One region of the Paenibacillus sp. LX16 genome, then DNA from elsewhere that is predicted to be linked to it. Evidence: riboswitches for the same ligand, from Rfam matches in the RefSeq annotation. Region 1 holds a riboswitch; each other region holds the start of a gene.
What was found. A riboswitch is a leader RNA that binds a small molecule or an ion and turns the genes downstream of it on or off. The one in region 1 is predicted to bind glycine.
Positions count from the first base shown of each region.

Region 2: linked by a shared signal. The riboswitch ahead of sdaAB (L-serine ammonia-lyase, iron-sulfur-dependent subunit beta) and the one ahead of T3H97_RS19970 (alanine/glycine:cation symporter family protein) in region 1 are both predicted to bind glycine.
Region 3: linked by a shared signal. The riboswitch ahead of gcvT (glycine cleavage system aminomethyltransferase GcvT) and the one ahead of T3H97_RS19970 (alanine/glycine:cation symporter family protein) in region 1 are both predicted to bind glycine.

Region 1 is NZ_CP141152.1:4,469,791-4,473,068, reverse strand. Features, by position in the region: gene T3H97_RS19975 (glycoside hydrolase family 1 protein) at 1-671, shown strand, start outside; glycine riboswitch at 839-915, shown strand; glycine riboswitch at 934-1,028, shown strand; gene T3H97_RS19970 (alanine/glycine:cation symporter family protein) at 1,188-2,606, shown strand; gene T3H97_RS19965 (iron-containing alcohol dehydrogenase) at 2,664-3,278, opposite strand, start outside.
Region 2 is NZ_CP141152.1:438,704-441,981, forward strand. Features, by position in the region: gene T3H97_RS01975 (Ig-like domain-containing protein) at 1-308, shown strand, start outside; gene sdaAA (L-serine ammonia-lyase, iron-sulfur-dependent, subunit alpha) at 380-1,279, opposite strand; gene sdaAB (L-serine ammonia-lyase, iron-sulfur-dependent subunit beta) at 1,269-1,958, opposite strand; glycine riboswitch at 2,170-2,285, opposite strand; gene T3H97_RS01990 (DUF6359 domain-containing protein) at 2,623-3,278, shown strand, end outside.
Region 3 is NZ_CP141152.1:4,297,151-4,300,428, forward strand. Features, by position in the region: gene gcvH (glycine cleavage system protein GcvH) at 203-595, opposite strand; glycine riboswitch at 990-1,089, shown strand; gene gcvT (glycine cleavage system aminomethyltransferase GcvT) at 1,266-2,366, shown strand; gene gcvPA (aminomethyl-transferring glycine dehydrogenase subunit GcvPA) at 2,493-3,278, shown strand, end outside.

The DNA.
Region 1 (3,278 bases):
ATATACTGAAAGCCCAGCATGAAAATCAGATGAACCTGTTCTTTACGGATGTGCATGCCCGTGGGGAATACTCCAACTACATGAATCGTTATTTTGAAGAAAATAATGTTGTGATACAGACAGAACCAGGCGATGCCGAAATATTGAAAAATAACACGGTCGATTTTATCTCATTCAGCTACTATATGACCTTGACCGTATCTGCAGGTCCAGAAGGCGAGAAAGCAGCAGGAAACCTGATTGGCGGCGTGAAAAATCCGTATCTTCAGTCCTCCGACTGGGGATGGCAGATCGATCCGATCGGCCTGCGTATTACGCTGAATACGTTTTATGACCGCTATCAAAAGCCGCTGTTCATCGTGGAAAATGGCTTGGGTGCATATGATAAGGTGGAAGAAGACGGCTCTGTGCATGACACGTATCGCATTGATTACTTGCGTCAGCATATTGCCCAAATGAAGGAAGCGATTGCAGACGGTGTTGATCTGATTGGTTACACCAGCTGGGGCCCTATCGACCTTGTGAGCATGTCTACTTCCGAAATGTCCAAGCGCTACGGATTTATTTACGTCGATCTGGATGATGACGGTAACGGAACGCTCAAACGCTCCAAAAAAGACTCCTTTAACTGGTATAAAAATGTGATAGCAACCAATGGTGAAGAATTGTAATTCCATATCATCTCGGGCGGGTATAGCAGAGGACATCCTAAGGATGCAATCTGCTGTACCCGCTTTTTTGATAGAATAATAATAGTATTTCAGAGGGCTTCACAAACTTTTCACTTGTAATAAGCTGAAAGTTTTCTGTATAATAAATAAAAATTTCATATGTCTGGTTGATGTTTGCGGGAGATGGAACGAAAGTTCCGACCGAAGGGGCAAAACTCTCAGGTGCTTAGGCTGATTACAGCAACAAGCGGGGACCGTAAACGGACAGAACTCTGGAGAGACCCTTAATTGGGCGCCGAAGGTGCACCGCAGAGAACATCTGCTTAAACTCTCAGGCAAAAGGACAGAGACGCGAATAACCTGTGACAGGGAATGCCCTAGGCTTTTTTATAAGCTATTAGAGGCAGAAACCTGCGCAAGATGGTTGTATTTTTTCGTGCCTTTAACCTCTCCAGGAGTCGAATCAGCGGATTTGACTCTTTTTTGTTTTCTAATATGCTGGAGGAGCGGGTTGAAATGAATTTGGTACATGTGTTAGAAGCGATTAGTAGCTGGATATGGGGGGCGCCTCTCATCATTCTTGTCATGGGAACGGGGTTGTGGCTGACCATACGTTTGAAGATGCTGCAGGTATTCCGCCTGCCCCTGGCGATCAAGCTGATCGGTAAGGCCCCGAATGAAGGCAGCGGGGATGTAAGTAGTTTTGCGGCTTTGAGTACAGCGTTGGCGGCTACAGTTGGCACAGGAAGTATTGTCGGCGTAGCGACAGCCATTAAGCTGGGCGGGCCGGGTGCCTTGTTCTGGATGGTCGTTGCAGCCTTTTTTGGGATGGCGACGAAATATGCGGAAGGTGTACTTGCGGTAAAATACCGGGTGAAGGATCGGAATGGACAATTTTCCGGCGGCCCGATGTATTATATTGAGAAAGGTCTGGGACGCCGTTTTAAACCGCTGGCGATGCTGTTTGCTTTTTCGGGCATGCTGGTAGCGTTGTTCGGGATTGGAACGTTTCCGCAGGTCAAAGCGATTGTATCTTCGACTGAAAACAGTTTTGGTGTTCCGCCCATTGTAACGGCACTGATTATTGCTATCCTCACAGGACTGGTTACTATTGGAGGACTCAAAAGTATTGCCAAGGTATCGACGAAGGTCGTTCCTTTTAAAACAGGCTTGTACGTACTGATTTGTCTCATCGTACTGATTCGGTTTGCTGACCAACTTCCTGCCGCAATCGCGCTGGTGCTCCATTCGGCATTTTCAACTACATCTGCAACAGGCGGGTTTGCCGGAGCTACGATTATGCTGGCGATGCGAAGTGGGGTAGCCAGAGGTATTTTTGCCAATGAGGCCGGATTGGGGAGCGCACCGATTGCAGCCGCAGCTGCCAAAACCAAATGGCCTGCGGAGCAAGGGCTAATTTCCATGACAGGCGTGTTTATTGATACAATGGTTATTTGTGTGATGACCGGGTTGACGCTACTGGTTAGCGGTGTGTGGAGCGGGCCTACCGATGCGGGCCTGATGACTCAGCAAGCATTTTCCAGCGCATTCCCGCTGGGGGCAGAACTGCTTACAATCATTCTGATTATGTTCGCGTTCACCACTATGCTCGGCTGGAATTATTACGGGGAACGCTGTGTCGAATATTTGCTTGGGGTTAAGTGGATTAAGCCATACCGTTATCTGTTCATCGTACTGGTTGCTGGGGGCGCGTTCATTAAACTGGATGCGATTTGGCTACTGGCAGATATCTTTAACGCAATGATGGCTTTCCCGAACCTGATTGCACTGCTCGGCTTGTCAGGCATTGTAGTTGCAGAAACCAGAACCTATATGGACTCCCTGTATCCTAATAAGAAAAAGGGCATTCTTACAGGTACCAATGTAGGGGCTGCTATCCAAGTAGAAGAAAAAGGACAAACGGTTAATTCATAAATACTAAAAGGGAGTGTCTTCAGCCATCACAGGCTTGAGGACACTCCCTTTTGAATGTTATAACGATGCACGCAAAATAGCTAAAATATCTTCCTGATTCAGCTTTTGATAATTACCGAAACCTCCATGCTCCATTTCACGGGATGCAATGGTTGCGATTTTCTCCAATTGCTCATCATTAATATTGTAATCGGCCAGTGTGGAAGGGGCACCGAGACTTGTCCAGAATGCACTTAGACGATCAATACCTTCCAGGGCGATTTCTCTATCTGTTTTACCTACGGTGTCTAAGTCAAACATGCTGAGCATCAGCCGTTTCATGCGTGCAGCATCCTGATCCACCGTATGTCTCATCCAGTTGGGGAATAGGATCGCCAGACCGCCAGCATGAGGAATATCATATACAGCAGATAATGCATGTTCAATCGTATGCGAAGCCCAGTCCCCGAAGTAGCCCATTTGCAGTGTTCCGTTAAGAGCAATCGTTCCGGCATATAAAATCGTTTCGCGATGCTCGTAGTTGTGCAAATCCTCCAACAGCTTAGGTGCAGTTTCGATTACGGTTTGCAGCACGGAAAAGCACATACGATCTTGCAACGGTGTATTTTTTACATTGTGAAAATACTGTTCAAATACATGGCTCATCATATCCACCATGCCATATACCGTCTG
Region 2 (3,278 bases), 1.8 Mb from region 1:
CTAACATTCAGGCGAAGTTTGGCGGGAAGGTAATTAGTATACCCGTGGATGTTGATACGCTTAAATACCTGCAAACAGACGAAGTTGCTTTGAATTTGAAGGCAGGACAGCTGGCTAAAGTTACGGCTACAGCCACGTATAAGGATGAGTCGGAGAAGGATGTTTCCAAACCGGCTGTATGGTCCTCGTCCAGAATTATTGTTGCGACCGTCAAAGACGGTAACATTAAGGCACAGGGCAAGGGCAAAGCTGTAATTACTGTGAAATATGCAGGGAAAATGACGAAGGTACAGGTAACCGTTCAGTAAAAAAGAGAGCAAGCATACGTCCAAGGACGACATGCTTGCTCTTTTATTTTAAGGAGGCTACCGCTTATAAATCATGACTTATCCTTCTTGGTCGGTGTGTTGCGTGTAAGTGATTCGGTCAAACGCTTGCCAGTCGGCGTCTGGGCCAACCCGCCTTTGGCGGTCTCGCGATGCTTCGACGGCATCGCACTGCCGACTTCAAGCATTACGTCAATGACTTCGTCAGACGGAATAGCGCTGCGCACACCCGCCAAAGCCATGTCCGCTGCGGCAAGCGCAGTCACGGCTCCCAGCCCGTTGCGCACGATGCACGGAATCTCCACGAGTCCGGCGACGGGGTCACAAATCAGGCCGAGCGTGTTCTTAAGAGCGAGGCCCACGGCGTGAACAGCCTGTTCAGGCGTACCACCGCGCAACTCGACCATAGCACCAGCGGCCATCCCGATAGCTGAGCCAATCTCAGCCTGACACCCTCCCTCCGCGCCAGAAATGAATGAGTTGTTGGCGATCACGTAGCCAATGGCTCCAGCGGCGAATAGGCCGTGCACCATATGCTCATCATCCCAGCCGAACCGCTCCTGCGCACTGATGAATACACCAGGGATAACCCCACATGAGCCTGCGGTAGGCGTGGCGACAATGCGACCCATGGATGCATTAACCTCCGACACAGAGAGGGCATAAGCCATGGCGAGCGCGGAGGCATCACCGGAGCAGGTTTCCCCTGCCCGCAGATACTCCGCTAGGCGCTTGCCATCACCGCCCGTCAATCCACTGCGGGATACGGTGTCTTGTGTCTGACCGCGATGAACGGCTTCCTTCATGACTTCATAATAATCAGACATTTGGCGAAAGACTTCTTCCTCCGTTGTATTCGTTTCTTGTACCTGCTCTTCAATCATCAAGCGGCCAATCGTGGTGGATTCTTCAGCGCATAAAGCGCTGATTTCATGCAGATGGCTAAACCGCATCGGATTCAGCTCCTTTTTTCAAATTAATCATCTTAATTTCATACATATGAGGTAAAGAACGCAGTTCCGCAATCAGTTCAGCTGGAGCAGAACTGTCCGTTTCAATGGCGGTGAGTGCTTCACCATCCCGGCCTTTGCGATCTACGTGCATATAGGCAATGTTAATGTGAGCCAAGCCCAGCGCTGAAGTTATCGCGCCCAATGTACCGGGCTTATCTGAGTGGAGAAGCACCAGCGTAGGCAGTTCCCCGGTCAGATTGACCCGGAATTCGTTGAGCTGCTGGACATGGATGCTGCCGCCGCCGATGGAGGAGCCCAACAGTGTGCGCTGATCCTCGCCCTTCCACAGCTCGAAACGGACAGTGTTCGGATGAGGGGCGGGGAGTCCGCTGACGGCGAATTCCACGGCCATCCCGGCTTGTTCGGCCCATTGCTCGGCATCGGGAATCCGGTGATCGTCCGTATCGTAATTAAGCAGTCCTGCGATGAGCGCCAGATCTGTACCGTGTCCTTTATACGTATCAGCAAAGGAGCCGTATAATGTCATGCGGGCACGGTCAGGCTGCGCCCCGAGCCAGTGCCGGGCAACGCGTGCGAGTCGCACCGCGCCTGCGGTGTGTGAACTGGAAGGTCCGGTCATGGCCGGGCCGATAATAGAAAATACATCTTTGAAACGCATGGTGTGGCCCCCTGTATGTTCTAATACCATACTATATGGTATCTCCGCGTCTTTGCGCGGTTATGACGGTTCCTAATGCTGACGCACAATGTGAGCACAAAAAAGGACAGGATAAGGAAGTTTCCCTTATCTCTGTCCTCGTTACCTGAGAGTTTCGTGCGGTGTTCTTACCGCCTTACCCCTTGGGTGGCTTGCGCTCTCTCCAGAGTTGCGTCAGATGACGATACATGGACCTGAGAGATTATCCGCCAGCCGGGTGCTGGCGTCTTGCTCCTTCGGTGCCGCCAGAGTGTAGGCTCCCTGGACAGACTCTCCCGTCATCTTCATTCGCGTATACCGTTCTACATGTCTTTCTTAGGGTAATGTATGCCGTGCTCGGTGTCAATCACAGGGTTCAATTTTTACATAAACGAGGATTTTGCAAAAACCCAATAAGCGACTTCTAATGAACAATATATAGATCGAAATGGCCTAGTTCGTCTAGATATTGCGCTTTGGAGCGACTGGAATCGAATTTTGCAAAATCCTGAAACAGGTGCGTTTCCAATAAAAAAGATTAAAATTTACATAATTATGGATGAAATCAGGAAGGAATTAGAAGATTGGCGGCTAATCTGATAAAGGACAAGTACATTTATGGAAAACATAGGAGGGATATTGACGTATGGTAAAAGGCTTGCGGTTCACAGGTTCACGCTTAAAAGGGATACTACATCTAGCAGCAATCGTATCACTGCTGATCGGGATCTTCGTTCCATTCGGTCAGGTCAAGGCAGAGGGAGCATTGACAGTAGCCGAAGCACTTCAGGGCCAAAGCAGTGGAGGTACGGTGACGGTGGAAGGCTACATCGTCGGACATGCTACCGGATCGAAAACGGCTAACTTTTCTTCTCCGTTCGCGAATGATTTTAACGTACTGATTGCCGACCAAGCAAATGAACGTAATACGTCTAATCTATTGGATGTACAGCTGACTTCAGCGTACAGAGGGCAATATGGGTTATCAGGCCATCCTGAGCTGATCGGCAGCAAAATTCGTGTGACGGGTACACTCGGCGCCTACAATAATTTTGGCGGAGTAAAAAGCCCAAGCGCTGTTGAACTGGTGAGCGGAAGCGAGCCGGGGGAACCAGGTGAACCTGGCAACCCGGGTCAACCCGGTACTACACTGCCGGATGGAAAAGGCAAAAAGGTGCTGTTCGATAATACGCACGCACAGACCGCTGGTGCAGCAGATTGGGTCATTGAAGGCGCCTTCTCCGACTTTGCCAATGGACTGCGTAATGTAGGCTTTACGGTAGACCAATTGAATCGTCCCAT
Region 3 (3,278 bases), 170 kb from region 1:
CTTATAGGGAACCACCTTCTGTGCCAGAGTAAAACACGTAATTACGCTTCCAAAATGACAACAAAAAAATAGCCGCTATGGCAGATCATAGCGACTATTTTATACAAAAAACGAGCGAACTAACGATGCTCTTATTCAATTGAAAATCAATATAAAAAATTCAGAATAACACGCTCTTTTTTCATGCTGTATTGCCCCATTATTACTCCGAAATCAACTTCTCATACTGATCCGCAGACAGTAGCTTGCCCAATGTTTCCTCCACATCTTTGCCCATCTCTACTTCGATCATCCAACCTTTTTCATAGGGAGATTCATTTACTAGTTCAGGCGTACTTTCCAGCGCTTCATTCACCTTTAATACGTTTCCCGTCACCGGAGCAAAAAGGTCGGATACCGTCTTCACCGATTCAATCGTACCGATCTCCGCTCCCTGCTCAATCGTTACTCCCACCTCAGGTAATTCTACAAAAACAATATCACCCAGTTGATGCTGTGCAAAGTCCGTAATACCAACCCGCACCGTCCCATTCTCTGTACGCTGAACCCACTCATGTTCGTCTGTATACCAAAGTTGCTGCTTCACTTCACCCATCCTGTTCCCCTCACTTCCATATGAATAAAATCGCTTTTGCTCACCTGTATTAGACAGGTTAAGATTATGACAACAAGAACACTCATGTCAATAATACTAACAAAAATACTTCATATCACCTCATATAGCGTACTATATAAAAATATGATAGCTTATAACAAACGCTTACATATCCTTATTTATATATTAAATGTTTTTTCTATTGTTTTCGATGACATTTTTATTGACATTTTGAATGAATTTGCGTATTAATGGGTTATAGCAAATACTTTGGGAAACACCCCGACAACTGCAAACGCGGATGAACGCAGAGGGAGAGACTGCCAAAAAGATTCGCATAGCTGTTGCCGCTTGTGAGACAGTTGTGCACGCGAATCGGATCAAGTTGTTATCTGCACAGCCAGGTAATATACCGCAGATCCCGAAGGTAGCGCCGAAGGAGTAAGCCTGCATTTGCAGGTGAATCTCTCAGGCAAAAGGACCTCTGCCGGACGCATCTCTGGAGAGCATTCGCTATTGGAGCGGATCACCCAAGAGGAAACCCGGTACATACCGGGGTAACTTTCTGGTATCAAGGACAGAGCTGAAAAAAGAGTATAGACTGCTGTCTATACGTTTTTTTCGGCCTGTCTTTTTTGTTTAGCCGATCACACCGGATAGGAGTGGAAAAATGACTAATTTGCGAAGAACACCGCTATATTCGTCCTACGGGACGCAGTCTGGGGTTCGTTGTATTGACTTTGGCGGCTGGGAGCTCCCCGTTCAGTTTAGCGGCATTCAAAAGGAGCATGAGGCCGTCCGCCAACGTGCGGGTTTATTCGATGTATCGCATATGGGCGAGTTTTTGGTTGAAGGCAAAGAGGCCGAAGCTTTTCTGCAAAGGGTGACCACGAATGATGTCAGCCAGTTGGAAGCAGGTCAGGCACAATATTCACTCCTGTGTTACCCCGATGGAGGTGTAGTAGACGACCTACTTGTTTACTGCAAAGGACCAGAACGCTACATGCTCGTAGTGAACGCCTCTAACATCGATAAGGATTGGGATTGGCTCATTCGCCATATGCCTGCATCCGTTCACATGGAGAATGTGTCTGATGCGATAGCATTGCTGGCGTTGCAAGGACCAGAAGCAGTACGAATTGCCGCAGCCGTGGCAGATACGGACATTACGAATCTGGCATCTTTCCGCTTCCATGAGGACGTGCCATTGTTCGGAGCAAAAGCTCTCGTCTCACGAACCGGATATACGGGCGAAGACGGTTTTGAATTTTACGTACCTGCCGCGGAAGCACCAGCCGTATGGGAGAGTTTGCTTCGTTTCGGTGAGTCGTATGGGCTGATTCCCGCTGGACTTGGTGCTCGGGATACCCTACGCTTTGAGGCACGGTTGCCGCTGTACGGACAGGAGTTATCTGCCACGATTTCACCACTTGAAGCCGGTCTAGGGTACTTCGTCAAGCTGAATAAAGGAGATTTTATCGGTAGAGAAGCACTGCAACGTCAGAAAGATCAAGGGATTCCTCGCAAATTGATCGGGCTGGAAATGATTGATCGCGGTATCCCACGCGCCCATTATCCGGTATTCGCAGAAGGACAACGCATCGGTGAGGTCACAACGGGAACTCAGTCGCCCACCTTGAAGCGTAATCTGGGCCTCGCCTTGGTGGACAGTCGTTTTAGCGTCCTCTCCACACCGCTGGAGGTTGAGATTCGTGGCAAACGCCTGCGTGCCGAGGTGGTGGCAGCACCCTTTTATAAACGCCCGCGCTGATCTTAAACTCTCTTCATTTCAATAAAGCAAACATGTCAGATATGAACTTCCGGGTTTCTCATCTCACACTTTTTTATTAGCTAATTTACGATTTAAAATTTTGCTTTTCGAAAGGAGCCAGAACCTATGAAGCAGCATCGTTATCTCCCTATGACTGAGCAGGATCAAACCGAAATGCTACGTGTGGTCGGTGTATCATCCATTGATGATTTGTTCAGTGACATTCCAGAGGCCATTCGATATCAAGGGGAACTCCCTCTTTCTTCTCGACTCGATGAGAAAGCCTTGACCCGCCACTTGGCCGAGCTGGCCAGACACAACGCCAATACAGACACACATGCCAGCTTCCTTGGCGCAGGAATTTATGATCATCATATTCCGTCCGTCATCCAGCACATCACTTCACGCTCGGAATTCTATACAGCCTACACCCCCTATCAGCCGGAAGTAAGCCAAGGCGAGCTACAAGCCATTTTCGAATTTCAGTCGTATATTTGCGAATTGACGGGCATGGCTGTAGCTAATGCCAGCATGTACGACGGAGCGACTGCACTGGCGGAAGCGGGCTCACTGTCCGCCGCAGCTACCCGCCGTAAACAGCTTATCGTATCGAGGTCCGTCCATCCAGAGGCACGTCAGGTATTGGCAGCCTATGCACGCGGATTGGATTTGGACATCGTGGAGATCGGCTGTTCGGACGGCGTAACGGATGCTGATGCGTTAGCGGCGGCCGTATCGGAACAGACCGCGGCTGTTTTGGTCCAAAGCCCCAACTTTTTTGGAGCCGTGGAAAACCTGAAGCCGATGGCTGATCTCATCCATGCGCACAAAGGTCTTTTGGTCGTCAGTGCCAACCCACTGGCACTTGGCTTGCTGGAAACCCCCGGCAAACAGGGCGCGGATATTGTGGTA